4 regions of the Streptomyces sp. NPDC091377 genome follow, and region 1 is predicted to be linked to each of the others. Evidence: riboswitches for the same ligand, from Rfam matches in the RefSeq annotation. Region 1 holds a riboswitch; each other region holds the start of a gene.

Region 1 (5,388 bases):
GGTGTGCTGGCGCTGGTGATCGTCAACGCGCTCGCCGAGTCGCCGTGGGGCACCTTCTCCATCGGGATGACCGTCCCGATCGCCCTGCTGATGGGCTTCTATCTGCGGGTGCTGCGCCCCGGCCGGGTGGTCGAGGTGTCGGTGCTCGGGGTGGCGCTGCTGCTGTTCGCACTGGTGTCGGGGCGCTGGGTGGCCGAGTCGTCCTGGGCGGAGACCTTCACCCTCGCCCCGTCCACGCTGGTGATCTGGCTGGTGGCGTACGGGTTCATCGCCTCGATCCTGCCGGTGTGGATGCTGCTCGCGCCGCGCGACTACCTCTCCACCTTCATGAAGATCGGCACGATCGCGCTGCTCGCGCTCGGTGTGATCATCGCGATGCCGACGCTGAAGATGGACGCGGTGACCGACTTCGCCTCGCGCGGCGATGGGCCGGTCTTCGCGGGCTCGCTCTTCCCGTTCGTGTTCATCACCATCGCGTGCGGCGCGCTCTCCGGGTTCCACGCGCTGATCTCCAGCGGCACCACGCCCAAGATGATCCAGAAGGAGAGCCAGGTCCGGATGATCGGCTACGGCTCCATGCTCATGGAGTCGTCGGTCGCCGTGATGGCGCTGGTCGCGGCCAGCATCATCGACCCGGGTCTGTACTTCGCGATGAACGCCCCCGCCGGGGTCATCGGCACCACGGTGGAGAGCGCCTCTCAGGTGGTGACCAGTTGGGGCTATCAGATCTCCCCGGAGGACCTGGCGCAGGCGGCGAAGAACGTCGAGGAAGCCTCATTGCAGTCCCGTACCGGTGGCGCCCCGACTCTCGCGGTCGGTGTCTCGGAGATCTTCTCCCAGGTCACCGGGGGCGGGATGCGGGCCTTCTGGTACCACTTCGCGATCATGTTCGAGGCGCTGTTCATCCTGACCGCGCTGGACGCCGGCACCCGGGTCGGCCGGTTCATGCTCCAGGACATGCTGGGGAACGTCTACCGGCCGTTCAAGAACATCAGCTGGAAGCCCGGCCTGATCCTCACCAGCGCGATCGTGTGCGGGCTGTGGGGCTACTTCCTGTGGGTCGGCGTCCATGAGCCGCTCGGCGGGATCAACCAGCTCTTCCCGATCTTCGGTATCGCCAACCAGTTGCTGGCCGCCGTCGCGCTCGCCGTCTGCACCACGCTGCTGGTGAAGTCGGGCCGCCTGAAGTGGGCCTGGGTGACGGGAGTCCCGCTGGTCTGGGACGCGACGGTCACCCTGACCGCCAGCTACCAGAAGGTGTTCTCCTCCGACCCGCGGGTCGGCTTCTTCAAGCAGCGCGAGATCTACCAGGACGCCATCGACAAGGGCCAACTGCTCAAGCCCGCGACGTCCATGGACGACATGCGCACCATCGTCACCAACTCCACGGTCGACGGGGTCCTCTCGGCCGTGCTCGCGCTGCTGGTCGTCGTGGTGCTCGTGGACGCGGCCCGGATCTGCGTCCGCCATGTCCGCCGCCCGGCCCTGTCCACGCTCAGCGAGGCGCCGTACGTGGAGTCGAAGATCGTGGCCCCGGACGGGCTGTTCCCGACCAAGGCGGAGAAGGAGGAGGCGGCACGTCATGCGATCGGCACTGCTCCGGGCCCTTGATGTCCCACGGGCGCTGCGCGGGATCCGCTGGTACCTGCGCGAACTGACCGACGAATCGGCCTACGACCGTTACTGCGCCCATCTGCGCAAGGGCCGGCCGGACGCGGAGGTGCCGTCCCGGCGCGACTTCGAGCGCATGCGCACGGACCGCCAGGAGACCGACCCCCGCGAGGGCTTCCGCTGCTGCTGACCCCGGGCGCTCGGCCGGAAACCCGGCGGCACCGGGGGCCACCGCCCGGCACACTCGCCCCATGGACCTCACGATCAGACCCGCCCGCCCCGACGAGTACCTCCGGCTCGGTGAGCTGGTGGCCGACGCCTATCTTCGGGAGGGGCTGCTGGACTACGGGGAGGAGGATCCGTATCTCCCCGTGCTGAGGGACGTCGCGCGCCGGGCGGAGGTCGCCGAGGTGTGGGTGGCCACCACGCCGGACCCAGCCGCGACCCCGCCGGACACGGTCACCGTCCTGCCGGACCCAGCCGTCACCCCGCCGGGCACGGTCACCGCCACGCCGGACCCAGCCGCCGTCCCGCCGGGCGCGGTCACCGCCACGCCGGACACGGCCGCCACCTCGCCGGGCACGGTCACCGCCACGCCGGACCCAGCCGCCGTCCCGCCGGACAAGGTCGCCGCCCCGCCGGTCGCCGTCCTCGGGACCGTCACCTTCGTGCCGTCGGGGGGCAACCCCATGGCCGACATCGCGCGGCCGGACGAGGCCGAGATACGGATGCTGGCGGTTGCCCCCGAGGCCCGCGGACAGGGCGTGGGGGAGGCTCTCGTACGCGCCTGTGTGGCGCGCGCGGCCGGGGCCGAGCGGGTCGTGCTCTCCACCCAGAGCGCCATGCACGCCGCCCACCGGCTCTACGAACGGCTCGGGTTCATCCGCAGCCCGCACCGGGACTGGAATCCCGTACCGGAGCTGGACGACCTCACTCTCCTCACCTACGAGTTGACACTGTGAAACCGTCGCGACACAACATCTGGGGGTGACGCGACAGCGCGGCACAAGATGTATGCTCATGCTCGCTGTCGCCGCAGGGGAATCCGGTGCGAATCCGGAACTGTCCCGCAACGGTGTACTTGTGCGTGTTCGCGGGGTTTCGCGGCACGCGCCTGGTCAGTCCGAGGACCTGCCGACGGCGCACCCGACCACCCGGTCCGGGTGCAGGACGTCCGGGCCTCGTGGAATGGGCCGGTGGACGCGACGCCCCGTGCGCTCGTGAGCTGCCCCCTGCCCTCGGCGAGGTCCCGTGCCGAGCGAGGGAGAGCCCCACGTGACGATCGCGCCAGCCGACCCGGCTTCAGCAGTTGCCTCCGCCGCCACCCCCGTGGCCGCCGAGGGGAACGACGGTCCAGGTGCCGCGCTGCTGCGGACCCTGACCGAGCTGACCGCCGACCTCACCGACGCCGACCCCGGGCGGGTGGCCGCCGCCGCGTTGCGCGGCCGTTCCGCCCGGGCCGACGAGGCGGAGTTGCGGGAGCTGGCGACCGAGGCCGCCGCAGGGCTGATCTCCGAGGACCCCGCCTACTCGCGGCTGGCCGCCCGGCTGCTGACCCGCTCCATCGCCGCCGAGGCCGCCTCGCAGGGCGTCACCACCTTCACCGGCTCGGTGGCGACCGGTCACCGCGAGGGCCTGATCGCCGATCGCACCGCCGACTTCGTGACCCTGCACGCGGCCCGGCTGGACGCGCTGATCGACCCGGCCGCCGACGACCGCTTCGGCTACTTCGGGCTGCGCACCCTGCACAGCCGCTATCTGCTGCGCCACCCGATCACCCGCAAGGTGATCGAGACCCCCCAGCACTTCCTGCTCCGGGTCGCCGCGGGGCTCGCCGAGGACGACAGCGTCCGCGCGCTGGACGAGGTCGCCGCGCTCTACGGGCTGATGAGCCGGCTGGACTATCTGCCGTCCTCCCCCACCCTGTTCAACTCCGGCACCCGCCACCCCCAGATGTCCTCCTGCTACCTCCTGGACTCCCCCAAGGACGAGCTGGACTCCATCTACGACCGCTACCACCAGGTCGCCCGGCTCTCCAAGCACGCCGGCGGCATCGGTCTGTCGTACTCCCGGATCCGTTCGCGCGGCTCGCTGATCCGCGGCACCAACGGACACTCCAACGGCATCGTGCCGTTCCTGAAGACCCTGGACGCCTCGGTCGCCGCGGTGAACCAGGGCGGCCGGCGCAAGGGCGCGGCGGCGGTCTACCTGGAGACCTGGCACTCCGACATCGAGGAGTTCCTGGAGCTGCGGGACAACACCGGTGAGGACGCCCGCCGGACCCACAACCTCAATCTGGCGCACTGGGTGCCGGACGAGTTCATGCGCCGGGTCGACACGGACGCGCAGTGGTCGCTGTTCTCCCCGGCGGACGTGCCCGAGCTGGTCGACCTGTGGGGCGAGGAGTTCGACGCGGCCTACCGCGAGGCCGAGCGCAAGGGCCTGGCCCGGCGCACGCTCCCCGCGCGTGAGCTGTACGGCCGGATGATGCGCACCCTCGCGCAGACCGGCAACGGCTGGATGACCTTCAAGGACGCCGCCAACCGCACGGCCAACCAGACCGCGCGGCCCGGCCAGGTCATCCACTCCTCCAACCTCTGCACGGAGATCCTGGAGGTCACCGACGACGGTGAGACGGCCGTCTGCAACCTGGGCTCGGTCAATCTCGGCGCGTTCGTGGACCGGGCCGGCGGCGACCTGGACTGGGAGCGCCTGGACGAGACGGTCCGTACGGCCGTGACCTTCCTCGACCGGGTCGTGGACATCAACTTCTACCCGACCGAGCAGGCGGGCCGCTCCAACTCCCGCTGGCGTCCGGTGGGCCTGGGCGCGATGGGCCTCCAGGACGTCTTCTTCAAGCTGCGGCTGCCGTTCGACTCGCCCGAGGCGAAGGCCCTGTCCACGAAGATCGCCGAGCGGATCATGCTGGCCGCCTACGAGGCGTCCGCGGACCTGGCCGAGCGGCACGGCCCGCTGCCCGCGTGGGAGATGACCCGTACCGCGCAGGGCGTGCTGCACCCCGACCACTACGGGGTGGAGCCGGTCTGGCCGGAGCGCTGGGCGGCGCTGCGCGCCCGGATCGCCGCCACCGGGATGCGCAACTCCCTGCTGCTCGCGATCGCCCCGACCGCCACCATCGCCTCCATCGCGGGCGTGTACGAGTGCATCGAGCCGCAGGTGTCCAACCTGTTCAAGCGCGAGACGCTGTCCGGGGAGTTCCTCCAGGTCAACTCGTATCTGGTGCAGGATCTGAAGAACCTCGGTGTGTGGGACGCCCGGACCCGTGAGGCGCTGCGCGACGCCAACGGCTCGGTGCAGGGCTTCGGGTGGATCCCGCAGGAGGTGCGGGGGCTGTACCGCACGGCGTGGGAGATCCCGCAGCGCGGTCTGATCGACATGGCCGCGGCCCGCACCCCGTATCTGGACCAGGCGCAGTCCCTGAACCTGTTCCTGGAGACGCCGACCATCGGCAAGCTGTCGTCGATGTACGCGTACGCCTGGAAGTCGGGGCTGAAGACCACGTACTACCTGCGTTCGCGTCCGGCGACCAGGATCGCGCGGGCGGCCCAGGGCCAGGCGCCCGCCGCGAAGACCATCCCCGTCCAGCAGGTCGCCGACCCCGACGCCGTCGCCTGCTCCCTTGAGAACCCCGAGTCCTGCGAGGCATGCCAGTAATGTCAGCGATGTCGACATCCGCCCGTCACCAGAACCTGCTCGACCCCGGGTTCGAGCTGACGCTCCGCCCGATGCGCTACCCCGATTTCTACGAGCGCTACC
Region 2 (5,388 bases), on a different contig from region 1:
CACCCTCGACGAGGCGCTGCCACTGCTCATGCGTAGCTTCCGGGAACTCGGCGGCCAGGGAGAGCCCGTCGTCAGGCAGGACCGTCATGCTCGGATGCTAGGTCAGATCGCTCAAGGCTCAGCAGAGGGCGCGGCTGTGACGTTCTTCTCTCTGGGGGTGTGACCGGGGCCGCTCGCCGTTTTTCAGGGGGAGGGGCCGGTACGGCAGGGGTGGTAGCGGGGTTTGGGCGCGGGGATCAGAGGGGAAGCGGGCGGCGGATCCGGGCCGGAGGCCGGGGGGAGCGGCAGGGGGCGAGGGCGCGGAGAGACGCGGGACGCACGGAACCGGCGTGCGACCCGACGGCCCCGCGGTCCCGGGTCGCTCAGCCCTTCCCCGCCGGACCCTCCGCCGCCATCAGCTCCGCCAGTTCCTCCGGGGTGAGCGGGCCGCGCTCCCCGTCCGCCAGCAGCCCCCGGGCCCGCAGCAGCCCGGCCGCCGCCACGCCCCACGGCAGCCGCAGCCCCGCCGCGGCCAGCAGATCGGTGCGGGCGAGGATCCGGTCCGCCGGGCCCAGCCGCACCCCGTCCGGGGTGAGCAGCGCGGCGTCGTCCGCCCAGCGCAGGGCGAGGTCGACGTCATGGGTGGCCATCACGACCGTCGTCCCGCCCGCCCGCAGCCCCTCCAGCGTGGCCAGCAGCCGCTCCTGCCCGTCCGGGTCGAGCCCGGCGGTCGGCTCGTCCAGGATCAGCACCCGGGGCCGCATGGCGACCGCCCCCGCGATCGCGGTCCGCTTGCGCTGGCCGTAGGAGAGCAGATGGGTGGGCCGGTCGGCGAGTGCCGTGATGTCCAGCGCGGCCAGCGACCGCGCGACCCGCGCCCGCACCTCGTCGTCCGGCAGCCCCAGGTTCAGCGGCCCGAACGACACGTCCTGCCCGACCGACGCCGCGAACAACTGGTCGTCCGGGTCCTGCACCACCAGTTGGACGGTGGTCCGCAGCCGGGTCAGCCCCTTGCGGTCGTACGACACCGTCCGCCCGTCGGCCACCACCTCACCGGCGCCGGGCCGCAGCCCGCCGCTGAGCAGCCGCATCAGCGTCGTCTTGCCGCTGCCGTTGCGGCCCAGCAGGGCCAGCGCGCGCCCCTCCCGCACGGCGAAGTCCAGCCCGGTGAGGACGTCCGGCCCGTCCTCGTAGGCGAACGACACACCCCGCAGGGCGACCAGAACGGGCTCACTCACGACAGGGGTCCTTCCAGTACGAACGTCAGGGCGGCCAGCGCGACCAGCAGGGCCACGCTCAGTGCCGTGAAGCGGGCGCCGACGCGGGCCTCGGGCACCAGGACCCGCAGCGTGCCGTCGTAGCCGCGCCCGGCGAGTCCGGCCTGGAGCCGGGCCGCCCGGTCGAAGGCCCGGACGAACGCGGTGGCACCCAGCCCGCCCAGCGACCGCCAGCGCGCCGCCCGCCCGGTGTGCCCGAGCCGCGCGCCCTGCGCGTCCCGGATCCGCCGCACGGAGTCCAGCAGCAGAAAACTCATCCGGTACGTCACCAGCGCCACGTCCACGACGGCCGCGGGCACACCCGCCCGGACCAGCCGGGGCAGCAGGTCGGACATCGGTGTGGTGAAGGCGAAGAGCAGCACGCCCAGCGAGGCGGCCGAGGTCCGCAGCAGCAGTTCCCCGGCCCGTACCGCCCCGCCCTCGGCCAGTCCGACGAACCCGTCCGGGCCGCCGACCCGCACCAGCAGCGGTACCGCGCCGGTCGCGCAGAACCCCAGCGGCACCCGCCAGGCCCGCCACAGCGCGCGTCCCGGCACCCCGGCCGGCCCCAGCAGCACCGCCAGCGCGGTCACCAGCACCAGGGCCGCGCCCGGCCACGGCGGCAACGAGATCGCCAGCCCGGTCAGCCCGAGCCCCAGCACCGCCTTGTCGACGGGATGCCGCCGCCGCCAGCGACTGCCGTGCGCCGCCACATCGATCGGCAACACGCGGCGTCAGCCGGGGGGCACGGGAGCGGCGGGACCGTCCGAGGCGCTCGCGCCAGCGTCAGCGCCGGAGCCGGAACTGACGGGGGCGGAGGCGGAGGCGGCCGGGGTGCCGTCCGCGCCGTCGGTGCCGTCCGTGCCGTCCGCGCTGTCTGTGCCGTCCTGCCGCAGGGCCCGTTCCTCCCCCTGACGGCGACCGCGCCGCAGACCGAAGTAGTACGCGAGGACGCCCGCGCCGAGGGCCGCCTGGAGGGCGAAGAGGGCGGACTCGATCTCACCGGACGGCGGCTCGTACAGCGGGGAGAACCAGGGCTCGTAGTCCGGCTCGATCTCGGTGATCGCGGTCTCCGCCTCCGCGTCGGCCCCCGCGAACGGCTCCTCCTTGTGGTCGCCGAGACCGAGCGCGAGCGGCAGTACGGCGAGGGCGGCCACCGCGAGCAGCAGCAGAAGGTTGATCCGGGTGCCGCGCTTCATCGGGTCACCGCCCCGGCGTCCGTGCCCGCGTCGGTACCGGCCTGCGGCTCGGTGTCCGCGCGCTTGCCGGACCGGCCGCCCGTGACCAGCACACCGAGCCGGGTCAGCTCACCTCTGCTGGACTGCACCAGCAGCCGCATGACCAGGACGGTCAGCAGCCCCTCGCTCACCGCGAGCGGGATCTGGGTGACGGCGAAGATCGAGCCGAACTTCCCGAGGGCGCCCAGGAACCCGCTGCCCGGGTCGGGGAAGGCGAGCGCGAGCTGGACGCTGGTGACGCAGTACGTGGAGAGGTCGGCGACGAACGCGGCGCAGAACACGGCGCCCATCAGCGGGACGCCGGAGCGGCGCAGCAGCCGGTAGACGGCGTATCCGGCCCAGGGGCCGACGATCGCCATGGAGAAGACGTTGGCGCCGAGCGTGGTCAGCCCGCCGTGGGCGAGCAGCAGCGCCTGGAAGAGCAGGGTGATGGTGCCGAGCACCGCCATGACCGGCGGCCGGAACAGTATGGCGCCCAGGCCGGTGCCGGTCGGATGGGAGCAACTCCCGGTGACCGACGGCAGCTTCAGCGCGGACAGGACGAAGGTGAAGGCCCCGGACGCGCCGAGGAGCAGGGTGCTCTCGGGATGCTCCCTGACCTCACGGGTGAGTGACCGTACTCCGTGGACGACGAACGGCGCCGACGCGACACCCCAGGCGATCGCGTGCGCCGGGGGCAGGAAACCCTCGGCTATGTGCATGGCTCAGCAGACCCTCTCCAGCACCTCGTGGATGGACGACGCGCCTTGGCCGGTCTCCTGGCTGACGGGTACCACCGCCCGTGCTCCGCCTTCCCGGGTCCGAGGACCCAGTGGCTGCCCGTGCGGGCCGGAGCAGGACTTCCCGATCACAGTGGCGAGGGCCGCACCGGTTCCGCACCGGTTTCCCGTTCACCAAGGCGAGGTGACAGTAATGCCGGGATGGGGCCATGACAAGCACGGACTGGTGTCCGGGGGGTGTCGGGGCGGGGGAGGGGAGGCTCAGTCCGTCGGTTCCCGGGAGGTGGCCGACGGGCTCGGCGTGGGACCGGCGGTGTCGATGCCGAGGTCGGGGCGCGGGGTGAGGGCGAGGACGGGGGCGCCGGGCTGCGGGGGCGGCGGGGTGAGCTGGGCCTTGGGGAGTTTGGGCGAGGTGGCCTGCTGGAAGTTGACCTGTTCATGGTTGACCAGGCCGGTCTTCTCCAGCACGGTGATGTGGTCGAGCACGGTGTCGTTGGCGAGGTCGGCGAGCTGACGGACCAGGGTGTTGCGGGTGTTGGCGCGGACCTTGGCGACCACCGGGAAGATCTGGCCGTGGGTCACCCGCATGATCTGGACGGCCGTGGAGTCGAACGACCTGCCGTTCTCGGCGTCGACGGTGGCCACGAACTGCTGCTGCTGGGGGCTGGCCTGGTTGGGCAGGGTGATGTTCAGCTGCGGCGCGATCCTGCGGCACAGCTCGTCGAGTCCGCCGTGGCCGACGACGAGGTGCTTGCCCGCCTCCTTCATCTCCTCGGTCGTGCCCCGCTCCATCGCCATCAGGCCCAGCGGGTACTCCCAGAGCCCGGCGGCCCGTACCTTCACCACGAAGTCGCGGTCCGCTTCGGTGAGCGGCCCCCACTGGGTGTTGGCGATGATCCGGCTCTGATCACCCGCGGTCTTCTCGACGCCCACCATGGCCGGGTAGGCGAGTGCGGTGAGGGTCAGCCCCATGGCACCGAAGACGAAGACGCTTCCCACGGTGGCGCGGGAGAAGGGCATGCGGCCTCCTGGCACGAAGAACAGGTACAGCGGTGACGACAGGGGATTACGACAGGGGATACGGACGACGGTCGCGGAACCGTCACCGGAAACCGCGATTTTCCGCACAGATGCTGTGCGGTACGTCACAGAAGCGTCGCTTCTGGGTATGAGGTCGGTCGCACACCGTGTCACTGCCGTGTCGGAGTTCGGCCGAACGGGTGACTTCGCGTAAGAATTGGCTGGTGCAGGCGATGAGTGCGAGTCAGATCGGGGGGAGCCGGTGAACCGTCGCGATGTCACCGACGAACAGTGGGAGGGGCTCGCCCAGGTCGTGCCGTTGCGCGGCCATGACGCCTGGCCCTCGGCGGTGGGCCACCGTGCCCTGCCGGAGGCGGAGACCGAGGCCCGCCGCCGCTTCGTGGTCCTGCGGGTCAATGTCTTCGCCGACGCCCGCGAGGTCGCCGAGACCCTGATGGGCGGTATCCCGGTCCTCCTCGATCTCACCGGCGCGGAGGGCGATGTCGCCAAGCGCGTCCTGGACTTCAGCACCGGCGTGGTCTTCGGACTGGGCAGCGGGATGCACCGGGTGGACCGCAATGTCTTCCTGCTGACCCCGCCGGGGACCGAGGTGCAGGGGCTGATGGCGGGCGTGGGCGTACCGGGCACCTGAGCCGGGGACCGGGGCCGGTTTCTGCGGGCCGGGGGCCGGGGGCGGCCACGCGCAGGCCGGGGGACCGGGGGCGGCCTCTGCGGGCTGGGAGGAGGAGGGCGGCTTCTGCGAGCCGGAAGAACGGGGCCGGCCTCTGCGGGCCGGGAGCGGTGCCCGTGCGGGCCGGTGGTCCAGGAGGGCGGTGCCCGCGCGGGTCGGCCCGTCCCCCGATCGTAGGAAGGGCGGTCAGCCGGAACGGTTCGGCGGACGGCCGGGGACCTACGTTCCCCGTATGTGCATGGCCCCCGAAGAGCGTCCCGCGGATCAGCGCCCCCGTCTCACCGAACTACGGCTGTCCGCGTTCGCCGGGCACCGGGGGGCCGGGCTGCCGCTGGGGGCCGTGACGCTGTTCGCCGGGCCCAGCGGCAGCGGCAAGACCACCGCGCTACGGGCGTACGAGGCGCTGGCCCGGCTCGCCGGGGGCGCCGAACTCGGCGATGTGTTCCCGGACCCGGTCGCGTGTGTGCCCGAGCGGGCGCGGCCCG
Region 3 (5,388 bases), on a different contig from region 1:
CCGGGCCGTCGTGGCCGGTGCCGGTGGTGCGCCAGCCGCCCTGGTTGAGGAGTTCGTAGCCGGTGGTGGGGGTGGTGCCGCAGGAGCGCAGGATCGGGCCGCCCCAGTCGCTGAAGTCGACGGCGAGGACGGCGCCGGAGGTGGTGGTGCACCGGCCCATCGGCTGGGGGTCGGCCGCCGCGGGGGCGGTGGTGGCGGTGAGGGCGGCCGTGGTGAGGGCGAACGCGCCCATGACCCGGGCCGCCAGGGTGATCAGTCGTCTCATCGTCCGCTCCCTGTCCCGGCCCGGCGCCGGGTCACGACCACGACCCGCCAGCCTGCCAGCGTCATCAGTGCGGCGATCGCCGCGAGGGCCATGACCTGCACGCCGGTGGAGGCGAGTGCGCCGCTGCCGCCGTCGGCGCCGAGGCCGCCGTCCGATCCGCCCGCGCCGCCGGAGCCGCCGGAGTCGCCCGGGGTGACGATGTCCGGCGTCCCGCCGCTGTCGCTCGGGCGGGGTGTCGGTTGCGGGGAGGTGCCGTCGAGGCTGCGTTCCAGGTCGGCGAAGGAGATCCCGGTGGAGCCGCCGACGGCCTGGGTGGAGGCGCGCAGATCGGAGCCGCGCTGGCCCTCCTTCGCCACGTTGAAGCCGCCGTCGCCGTTCTGCTGCGCGGCGAGGAACCGGCGGGCGTCGGCGATCTCGTCCCGGTACGTCGCGGTGTCCAGCGACAGGCCCTGGACGGCGAGGGCGGCGGAGTTGACGGAGTTCCCCGCCGCGCCGGGGAAGCCTCCGTCGGCGAGTTGCCGGGTGGCGATCCAGCTGAGCGCCTCGTCCACGGCGGCGTCCTCACCGGCGAGGTCGAGGGCCATCGCGGCCATCGCGGTGGAGTCCACGTCAAAGTCGCCGGTGGGCGGGATCAGGCTCGGCCAGGCGCCGTTGTCGTGCTGGAGGCTCTTCAGGTAGGCGATGGGCTCCTGGGCCGCGTCCTCCTCGCCCGCCCTGAGCTGGGCGATGACGGCGAGGGACTGGGAGAAGACGGACGGGGCGTAGGTGTAGGCGCCCTTGGCCGCGCAGGAGCGGTCCGGTGCGGTGCTGGCGCCGGCGCACACGGCCTTCTCCAGCGCGGCGATCAGGTCGTGGCCCGCGAAGTCGCGCGGGTCGCGGCCGACGGCCTCGGCGAGCAGCGCGGTCTTGCCGAGGGAGCCGCCCGCCGCGTACCTGGTGCCGATGCCGGTCCAGTCGTTGACGGTGCGGTCCTCGCCGTCGGTTCCCTCCTGGTCGAGGAAGTCGACGATGCCGCGCAGCGTGGCGTTGTCCAGGCCGGTCGCGGCGAGCGCGTAGGCGCCGTCGATGGTCAGGCCGAAGTCGGCGCGGGAGGTGCCGGGTCCGGCGGTGTAGTACTGGCCCTGCTTGAGGCGGGCGGGGCCGGTGAGGTAGGCGACGCCCTTGGCCAGGTCCGGCCCTTCGCCCGGGGACGCCGTGGTCGACGGCGTCGGTGTGGGCGGCTCCGTCGGCTCGGGTGCCTTGGCGGTCAGGTCGGCGAGGCTCGTGCCGATTCCGGCGAGCACGGCGAGGGTGGTCGGGTAGACCACGGGGTCGGTGACGCCCTCCTCGAAGGCGAAGCCGCCGGCGTCGGTCTGTTCGCGTGAGAGCCAGCCGACGGCCGCGTCCGCGCGTCGGGTCTCACCGAGTGCGCGCAGCGCCTGGGCGGCGTAGGCGGTGGTGATCACCCCGGCGGTGGGGGAACCAGTGTAGGCGGGGAAGGCGCCGTCCAGGCGCTGGTTCTTCGTCAGGTACCGGCGTGCCTTGGCGACCTCGGCGGTGTGTCCGCCCGCCTTCCGGAGCACGAGGGCGACCAGGCCGGTGGTGCCGGCGTCGCCGTCGCAGTTCTCGCCGGGGCGGATCAGGATGCTGGTGACCCCGCCGTCGCGGCACTGGAGCCGGGCCAGCCGGTCGACCGTCGAGGCGGGTGGGGTCTGCCCGGCGCGCAGCAGGGCGAGCACGGCGAGGGCCTGGCCTTCGGTGTAGCCGGCGTCGCGGAAGTCGCCCCTGGCGGTGCAGCCGGGGGTGGGTCCGTCGCCCGAGTCGGGGCCGGCGGGGCAGACGTGCCGCAGGAGGTCGCCGGTGAGGTCGTGGCCTCCGAAGTCGCCCGGGTCGCGTCCGGTGACGGTGGCGAGGAGGGCGAGCCGGGCCGCCGCGGTGGCGTCGGGGGCCTGGTCGGCGCCTGCGGGGTAGGCGTGGGGGGTGGCGGTCCTGGCGAGGAAGTCGGTGACCTTGCGCAGGGTCGCGCCGGAGCCCTCGGCCGCGGCGAGGGCGTAGGCCGTCTGGACGGTCAGGAAGTGGTTGGGGCCTTCGGCGCCCTCGTCCACGATCCGCTCGCCGTCGGTGAGCCGGCCCTTCAGCCAGGCGGCGGCGCCGGGGGCGTCGATGTCGCCGGGGGCTCCGGTGGGGGTCGGGTCGGGGTCGGGCGTGCTCCCGCCGTCCGGTCGTACGTCGTCGGGGGTGAAGGTGGGGCGGCCGGTGGTGCCGCCGATGTCGGTGCCGCCGAACACCCAGGCGTCGACGTCGCCGTCGGCCGGCTTGCGGTCCATGGCGCCGTACTGGCTGTAGAACCAGGTGTCGTCCTCGGGACCGGCCACCCAGTACGACCAGTAGGCGGTGGCGGGCGGGGTCAGGACGCAGTCCTCGCGGTCCGGGGTCGGGTACGGGGTGCCGGAGGCGCCGTAGCCGATGCGGCAGATGAAGGCGGGGCCGTCGTGCCCGGTGCCCTCGGTGGTGAATCCGCCTTCGTGCAGCAGGTCGTAGCCGGTGGTGGGGGTGGTGTCGCAGCCGCGTTCCACCGTGCCCCCGAAGGGGCCGAAGTCGACGGCGACGACGGCGCCCTTGGTGGCGGTGCAGGTGCCGACGGGGTCGGCCGCCGCCGGGGAGGTGACGGTGAGGAAGGTGACGCAGGCGGCGACGAGCACCAGCAGTGCCGTCGTGGCCGCGGTCCAGGGCGCGGGTCTGCCGCCCGGCCGTCGTTCTCTGCGCTCTGCGGTCCGCACCGCGGCCCCCTCGTCTCACCGGTCCGGCGCGGGACGGGAACGTGGGGAAAGCCTCGCGGCACACGGGGGTCCCGTGCCCGGAGGCTGGTCGCACCACGCCGTAGTCCGCGACGGCGTCTGTCGCTCGTTCACGCTCCAGGCAGTCCGGCTCGCCCGGCGCGCGGCCGGGCCTACGGTTGCGGGTCAGCGCCGGATTTCGACCGGCTTCCCCTGGAACTCCTTGCGTAACAGGCGGATTTGAACACGGCCGGTACCCGCCGTCAAGGCGGCCGGAGGGGGCGCGCGGGGTGACATGGCTCCTATGGCGGCGCAATCCCCGGTCGGGTACCGTCCCGCACTGCCGAGTGGGGGAACCCGGTGGGAATCCGGGGCTGACGCGCAGCGGTGTGGGACGGCTGGAGGCCGGACCGAGCCCGAATGCCCAGGCGGCGCAGTTCTTCTGGCAGCCGGTCCACGCGTTCCGGACGGCGGTCGCGCCCCGCGCTGCTCGCCGGGCCATGGCCGCGTCCCTGATCCCAGGAGCAGCCCATGTCCCGTCCCGTCACCGCCGTACGCCGTTCCCGCCGGGTGGTCGTACGGCGTCTCGTCCTCACCTCGGCCGCCGGGCTCGGCGCCTTCGCGCTCACCGCGCTGCCCGCCTCGGCAACCGCCACGCCGGGGCAGATCGCCACCTCCAAGACCAATGGCGTCGCCTATCTCAAGTCCCTCCAGGCGGCGGACGGTTCGTACGCCGGGCCGGGGCTGTCCAACGAGTGGGCGTTCAGCGCGTTCGCCCCGGCCGGGACCGCCGCCGTGGACGTCGCACCGGGCGGGGACACCACGAAGAACGCCAGAACCGTCTACCGCGCTCTGCTCTCGACGAGCGGCTGGCCCTCCGCCACCCCCGTGGTCACCGACTACGAGCGGGCGACGCTCAACGCCTACGCGGCCGGTATCGACCCGGCCCGGGTCTCGGCGTCCCGGAACCTGATAGCGGACATCTACCGGTACTGGCAGACCGCGGAGCCCGGCTACTTCGGCCCCTCGGCCACCTTCAACGGCACGGTCTTCGCGGCGCTCGCGCTGAACGGGGCGAGGACCCAGTCCGGGCAGGTCCGCGTCCCCCAATCCCTGCGGGACGCGATGGTCACCCGGGTCCGCGCCAACCAGCACAACGACGGCGGCTGGAACTACAGCAAGGCCGAGGGCAACCCGGCCCAGCTCGCCGCCCCCAGCGACATCGACATGACCGGCGCCGCGATGGCCGCGCTGTGTGTGTCCGGCGTCCCGAACACGGACCCGGACATCACGCAGGCCAAGGCGTTCCTCAAGAGCAAGCTCGTCGCGAACAGCGGCGCCTTCAACGCCATGTTCGGGGTCAACACCGACTCCAACGGCTGGGCGGTCTCCGGCCTCAACGCCTGCGGCATCAACCCGCAGACCGGTGACTTCCTCACCGCCCTGGGCAAGACGCCGGTGGACTTCCTCATCGCCCAGCAGTTCAACCCGGGCGGCGGCTTCAAGTACCTGCCCAGTGACACCGCGCCGTCGGCGTACGCCTCCATCGACGGGCTGCGCGCGGTGGCGGGCGGCGGCTTCACCTCCGCCCCGCCGGTCCCGACGACGCCGGGCGCCCCGCGATGGGTGGGCCAGGGCTCCTTCACGTCCGGCACGGCGACCCGGCTGGCCCTCACGGTCGACGACGGGGCGGGCGGCCTCAAGGTCTGCTCGGTCGCCCTGACCCCGACGGGTACGACGACGACCCTGGGGGCCGTCCTGGACGCGGCGCTCGGCGCCGCCACCCCGTCCGGCTGTGTCACCGCGCTGACCCCGTCCTCCGGCACGGGCGCGATCACCTCCCTCAACGGGAAGGCCGACAGCGGTACGAACACCTGGAAGGTGAGCGTCGACGGTTCCGCGTTCACCTCGGCGACACGCGAGCGGACCATCGGGGTGGGCGACACCATCGCCGTGCGCTGGGGCGCGTGACGGCAGACCTCAGAGCGCCGTCCAGGTGAACGCCACCTGGTCGCCCGCGTTCAGCTTGAACTGGCAGCCGCCGACGGGGGTGGAGGTCCCGTTGACGGAGATGTTCCAGTAGGCGACCCCGCCCCCGCTGACGTTCTTGACGCTCTCCACGAAGTAGTCCTCGAAGGACGGGTACCAGGTGCCGTCCCACGTGAAGTGGGCCTTCCGGGCGGCGTCGTCGAGTGCGGCGGTGGGGGTGGGCACGGCGCTGGGGTGGGCGCCGCCGTTGGTGCCGTCGCACCTGTGGGTGCCGCCGCTCGCGGTCGTCACCTCGTGCCCGCGGGTCTTGACCCTGCCCTTGTAGAGCAGTCCGTCCGGACCCTGCACGGTGACGGTGACCTTGACGGGGGCGTTGGT
Region 4 (5,388 bases), on a different contig from region 1:
CGCCTGAAGGCGTTCGCTGCGGGCCCCCGACGCTGAGCGGAATGCCGGCCCCCTGTCACATACATCCCGAAGCCCCCTTCAGTTCACCCTTCGTTCACCTGGGTTACCTACGTTCATCCGGCCGATGACCTCGAACGAATGCCTGGGTAAATGGAAAGCTTCTCGCTGATCCTCGCGATCGTGGTGATCACCGCTCTCGCGTTCGATTTCACGAACGGTTTCCACGACACCGCCAACGCGATGGCCACCACCATCTCGACCGGTGCCATGAGACCCAAGGTCGCGGTGGCCATGTCCGCCGTGCTCAACCTTGTGGGTGCCTTCCTCTCCGTGGAGGTCGCCAACACGATCTCCAAGGGACTCGTCGACGAGTCCGGCATCCGGCCCGAAGTCATCTTCGCCGCCCTGGTCGGAGCGATTCTGTGGAATCTGCTGACCTGGCTCGTGGGCCTGCCGTCCTCCTCCTCGCACGCCCTGATGGGCGGTCTGATCGGTGCGACCATCGCCTCCGCCGGCATGGGTGCCGTGCACGGTGACGCGCTGATCACCAAGGTGCTGATCCCCGCGATCGCCGCCCCGCTGGTGGCCGGGATCGCCGCGATGCTGGCCGCCCGCCTCACGTACAAACTCGGGAAGAAGTCCGACGGCAGCACGTCGTCCGCCAAGGGCTACCGGGCCGGCCAGATCGCCTCCGCGGGCCTGGTCTCGCTGGCGCACGGCACCAACGACGCCCAGAAGACGATGGGCATCATCACCCTCGCCCTGGTCGCCGGCGGCGCCCTCGCCCCCGACTCCGACCCGCCCATGTGGGTCATCGTCTCCGCGGGTGTGGCCATCGCCCTGGGCACCTACCTCGGCGGCTGGCGCATCATCCGCACCATGGGCAAGGGCCTGACCGACCTCCAGCCGCAGCAGGGCTTCGCCGCCCAGACCAGCGCCGCGACGGTCATCCTGGCCTCCTCGCACCTCGGCTTCTCGCTCTCCACCACCCACTCCGTCTCCGGCGCCGTCATGGGCGCGGGCCTCGGCCGCAAGGGCGGTGTGGTCCGCTGGTCCACGGCCACCCGGATGTTCGTCGCCTGGGGGCTGACCCTGCCCGCCGCCGCGCTGGTCGGCGCGATCGCCGAGTGGATCTGCGGCTTCGGCTCCTGGGGAACCGCCGCCGTCGCCGTCTTCCTGGTCGGCTCCAGCGCCTGGATCTGGAAGCTGTCCCGCCGCGAGGTCGTCGACCACACCAACGTCAACGACACCGACGAGACCGGCACCAGGACCGTCGAGCGCACGGCCGACGAGTCCGCCGAGGGTCCCGGCGTGGTGACCGCGGCCGTCGCCGCCGTCAGCCCGCCGCCCACCGAGGCGGCCGAGGCCGCCGCCGCGGCCGTCCCGGCCCAGGGCACCGGCCCGGGCGACCCCGCGACCCCCGCCGACCCGACGGCCCCCAAGGCCACGGTCTGAGCGGGCCCGGACCCCCGGACCCCCGGCTCTCCGGCTCCCCGGACCCCCGGACCCCTTGATCCCCCCGACACCCTGATCCCCTGATCCCCTGATCCCCAAGGACACAGCAGCATGGACATCGACTGGGCGGCACTCAGCTCCGTCTTCGGCGTCAGTCTCGTGGTCACCGTGGCCCTCGTGGCCCTGTTCACCCTCGGCATCTCCGGCCTCGCGCGCCACGAGCGCGCGGTGGAGCAGGGCGGCGGCGCGGCCCTCGCGGTCACCGGCGCGTACGCCTGCTTCGCGGCCTGCGTGGCGGCGGTGGCGTACGGGATCTATCTGATCGTCGCTTAGACAACCCCCTGGGCAACGGCCCGGGACCCACCGGGATGCGGGGCGGGTGCGGAACGCTGGTTCCGTATCCGCCCTCTCGGCGTGTGCGACGGACGCGTCCCCGCTGGGCGCAGGGCTCGATGTGGGGCTCAGCACACTCTCCCGTCGCAGGTCAGCGGCAGGTTGACGGCCGTTCGGACCCCATGGTGGACTTCCGGGGCCAGCTACGGCGGCAGAAGAGGAAGCCGGTGCGAATCCGGCGCGGTCCCGCCACTGTCACCGGGGAGAGAACCCCGGGAGCCAGGAACTCTCGCCGCCGGTCACGTCGAACCAGGGCGCGGACACCCTGAGTGAGGACCTATCGCCATGCCCGGCTGCCGATCGAGGCTCAGCCCCCCGACGTTCCTCACGACGTTCACTGATCCCGCGGCCGGCTGAGCCGATGGGTGCCGAGCGCGACTTCGCGTACGGCGCCGCCGCCGGACTCCTCGGTGACCTGTTCCTCGGCGATCCCCGCCGCGGGCACCCGGTCGCCGCGTTCGGACGGGCTTCCGGCGCCGTGGAACGACTGCTGTGGCGCGACCACCGGGGGTGGGGCGCGCTGCACACCGCTGTGTGCGTGGGCGCCGCCGCCGGCCTGGGCGCCGCCGCCACGCGTCTCGTACGACCCTCCCGCGCCGCCTCCGTGGCCCTGACCGCCGCCGCGACCTGGGCGGTGGTCGGCGGCACCACCCTCGGCCGCGAGGCGCGGGCCGTCGGGCGGGCCCTCGAAGCCGGGGACGTCGAGGCGGCGCGGGCGCGGCTGCCGCATCTGTGCGGGCGGGATCCGCAGGCGCTGGACGCCGACGGGATCGCGCGGGCCGTGGTCGAGTCGGTCGCCGAGAACACCTCGGACGCCGTGGTGGGCGCGTTGGTGTGGGGGGCCGTGGCAGGAGTGCCCGGGCTGCTCGGGTTCCGGGCGGTGAACACGCTGGACGCGATGGTCGGGCACCGGTCGGTGACGTACCGGCGGTTCGGGTGGGCCGCGGCGCGGCTGGACGATGTGGCGGGGTGGCCGGGGGCCCGGCTGACGGCGCTGCTCGCGGTGGCCGGCAGCGGGGACGCCGCCGGTGCCCGGGGGGCGGTGCGGGCCTGGCGGGCCGATGCCGCGCGGCATCCGAGCCCCAACGCGGGGGTCGTGGAGGCGGCGTTCGCGGGGGCGTTGGGGGTACGGCTCGGGGGGACGTTGTCGTATGCGGGACGGGTCGAGCGGCGGCCGGTGCTGAACGGGGAGGGCCGGGCGGTGGGGATCGCGGACGTCGAGCGCGCGGTGCGGCTGTCGCGGCGCGTGCAGTGGCTGGCGCTCGGTGCGAGTGCGGGTGGGGCGCTGCTGCGGCTGCGTGGGCGCGCGGCGTCGCGGGCGGTGCCCGGCCGTGGCGCCCGGCGTGCCGCCCGGCGTGGCGACCGCCCGGGGCGGGCGGGGGGTGCCGGATGACCGGGCACGGGCTGCTGGTCGCCGGGACGACCTCCGACGCCGGCAAGAGCGTCGTCACCGCCGGGATCTGCCGGTGGCTGGCGCGGCAGGGCGTCGCGGTCGCGCCGTTCAAGGCGCAGAACATGTCGCTGAACTCCTTCGTGACCCGGGAGGGCGCGGAGATCGGGCGGGCCCAGGCCATGCAGGCGGCGGCCTGCCGGGTGGAGCCGACCGCGCTGATGAACCCGGTGCTGCTCAAGCCGGGCGGCGACCGGAGCAGTCAGGTCGTGCTCATGGGCAGGCCCGTGGGCGAGATGAGCGCCCGGGGCTATCACGGCGGGCGGCAGGAGCGGCTGCTGGGGACCGTGCTGGACTGTCTGGCCGAACTGCGGCGGTCGTACGACGTCGTCGTCTGCGAGGGGGCCGGGAGTCCCGCCGAGATCAATCTGCGGCGGACCGACATCGTGAACATGGGGATCGCCCGCACCGCGCGGATCCCGGTGCTGGTGGTCGGGGACATCGACCGGGGCGGGGTGTTCGCCTCGTTCTTCGGGACGGTGGCCCTGCTGTCGCCCCAGGACCAGGCGCTGGTGGCCGGGTTCCTCGTCAACAAGTTCCGCGGCGATGTGTCCCTGCTGGAGCCCGGCCTCGACATGCTCAAGGGGCTGACCGGGCGGCCCTCCTACGGGGTGCTGCCCTACCGCCACGGGCTGGGGATCGACGAGGAGGACGGGCTGCGGGTGTCGTTGCGCGGGACCGTGCGGGAGTCGGTGGTGGCACCGCCGGCCGGCCCCGACGTGCTGCGGGTCGCGGTGTGCGCGCTGCCGTTGATGTCCAACTTCACGGACGTGGACGCGCTGGCCGCCGAACCCGGGGTCGTGGTGCGGTTCGTGGACCGGCCGGAGGAACTGGCCGACGCGGACCTCGTCGTCGTACCGGGGACCCGGGGGACCGTGAAGGCCCTCGACTGGCTGCGCGAGCGCGGGCTGGCCGACGCGCTCGCCCGGCGGGCCGCCGACGGGCTGCCGGTCCTCGGGATCTGCGGCGGGTTCCAGATCCTCGCCGAGCACATCCACGACGACGTCGAGAGCCGGCGCGGCGCCGTCGACGGGCTCGGACTGCTGCCCGTGCGGGTGCGGTTCGCGCCGGAGAAGACCCTCGCGCGGCCCGTGGGCGAGGCCCTCGGGGAGCCGGTCGAGGGGTACGAGATCCACCACGGGGTCGCCGAGGTCAGGGCGGGCGAGCCCTTTCTCGACGGGTGCCGGGTCGGCCGGACCTGGGGCACCCACTGGCACGGCTCGCTGGAGTCGGACGGGTTCCGGCGGGCGTTCCTCCGTGAGGTGGCCGCCGCCTCGGGGCGCCGTTTCGTGCCGGCGCCCGGCACGAGCTTCGCCGCGCTGCGCGAGGAGCAGCTCGACCTGCTCGGCGATCTGATCGAACAGCACGCGGACACGGACGCGTTGTGGCGGCTCATCGAGTCCGGTGCGCCGCAAGGACTGCCCTTCATCCCCCCGGGAGCGCCCGCATGACCTCTGGCACCACCACCGGCACCACCGGCACCTCGGAAGCCTCCGGCCCCACCGGCACCACCGGCACCACCGGCACCACCGGCACCTCGGGAGCCTCCGGCCCCACCGGGACCGTGCTGCTGCTGTCGACCGCCGACACCGATCTGCTGGCGGCCCGCGCCGCCCCCGGCGTCTCCTACCGGATCGGCAACCCCACCCGGGTGGACGCCGCCGCGGACCTCCCGGCGCTGATCGAGGGCGCCGACCTCGCGGTCGTACGGCTGCTGGGCGGCAAACGGGCCTGGGAGGACGGGCTGGCCCGGCTGAAGGCGTCCGGGATCCCGACCGTGCTGCTGGGCGGCGAGGCCGTGCCGGACGCCGAGCTGATGGCGGAGTCCTCGGTGCCCGCCGGGGTGGTCGCGGAGGCCCTGCGCTATCTGGTCGAGGGCGGCCCGGACAACTTCGCCGAGCTGGCCCGGTTCCTGTCGGACACCGTGCTGCTGACCGGCGAGGGGTTCGAGGAGCCGCGCCGGATGCCGGAGTACGGGGTCCGGGGCGACAGGGGCGATCGGCCGCGGCAGGAGGGCCGGCCCACCGTCGGCGTGCTCTTCTACCGGGCCCATGAGCTGAGCGGCAACACCGCCTTCGTGGACACCCTGT

The links. A riboswitch is a leader RNA that binds a small molecule or an ion and turns the genes downstream of it on or off. The one in region 1 is predicted to bind cobalamin.
Region 2: linked by a shared signal. The riboswitch ahead of ACIQNG_RS10775 (energy-coupling factor ABC transporter permease) and the one ahead of ACIQNG_RS03900 (ribonucleoside-diphosphate reductase subunit alpha) in region 1 are both predicted to bind cobalamin.
Region 3: linked by a shared signal. The riboswitch ahead of ACIQNG_RS13375 (prenyltransferase/squalene oxidase repeat-containing protein) and the one ahead of ACIQNG_RS03900 (ribonucleoside-diphosphate reductase subunit alpha) in region 1 are both predicted to bind cobalamin.
Region 4: linked by a shared signal. The riboswitch ahead of ACIQNG_RS34900 (cobalamin biosynthesis protein) and the one ahead of ACIQNG_RS03900 (ribonucleoside-diphosphate reductase subunit alpha) in region 1 are both predicted to bind cobalamin.

Annotation. Positions count from the first base shown of each region.
Region 1 is NZ_JBIVUE010000001.1:883,569-888,956, reverse strand. It holds gene ACIQNG_RS03915 (carbon starvation CstA family protein) at 1-1,611, shown strand, start outside; gene ACIQNG_RS03910 (YbdD/YjiX family protein) at 1,583-1,801, shown strand; partial or broken gene ACIQNG_RS03905 (GNAT family N-acetyltransferase) at 2,256-2,573, shown strand; cobalamin riboswitch at 2,619-2,765, shown strand; gene ACIQNG_RS03900 (ribonucleoside-diphosphate reductase subunit alpha) at 2,887-5,286, shown strand; gene ACIQNG_RS03895 (ribonucleotide-diphosphate reductase subunit beta) at 5,295-5,388, shown strand, end outside.
Region 2 is NZ_JBIVUE010000004.1:82,174-87,561, forward strand. It holds gene ACIQNG_RS10755 (methylmalonyl-CoA mutase family protein) at 1-88, opposite strand, end outside; gene ACIQNG_RS10760 (energy-coupling factor ABC transporter ATP-binding protein) at 363-1,217, opposite strand; gene cbiQ (cobalt ECF transporter T component CbiQ) at 1,214-1,963, opposite strand; gene ACIQNG_RS10770 (energy-coupling factor ABC transporter substrate-binding protein) at 1,970-2,434, opposite strand; gene ACIQNG_RS10775 (energy-coupling factor ABC transporter permease) at 2,431-3,174, opposite strand; cobalamin riboswitch at 3,204-3,386, opposite strand; gene ACIQNG_RS10780 (DUF4142 domain-containing protein) at 3,454-4,212, opposite strand; gene ACIQNG_RS10785 (cell division protein SepF) at 4,475-4,864, shown strand; gene ACIQNG_RS10790 (ATP-binding protein) at 5,142-5,388, shown strand, end outside.
Region 3 is NZ_JBIVUE010000005.1:198,331-203,718, forward strand. It holds gene ACIQNG_RS13370 (hypothetical protein) at 1-265, opposite strand, end outside; gene ACIQNG_RS13375 (prenyltransferase/squalene oxidase repeat-containing protein) at 262-3,024, opposite strand; cobalamin riboswitch at 3,144-3,280, opposite strand; cobalamin riboswitch at 3,372-3,447, shown strand; gene ACIQNG_RS13380 (prenyltransferase/squalene oxidase repeat-containing protein) at 3,553-4,992, shown strand; gene ACIQNG_RS13385 (DUF4430 domain-containing protein) at 5,002-5,388, opposite strand, start outside.
Region 4 is NZ_JBIVUE010000025.1:41,540-46,927, reverse strand. It holds gene ACIQNG_RS34915 (lysozyme) at 1-36, shown strand, start outside; gene ACIQNG_RS34910 (anion permease) at 151-1,455, shown strand; gene ACIQNG_RS34905 (hypothetical protein) at 1,567-1,788, shown strand; cobalamin riboswitch at 1,966-2,097, shown strand; gene ACIQNG_RS34900 (cobalamin biosynthesis protein) at 2,210-3,241, shown strand; gene ACIQNG_RS34895 (cobyric acid synthase) at 3,238-4,749, shown strand; gene cobN (cobaltochelatase subunit CobN) at 4,872-5,388, shown strand, end outside.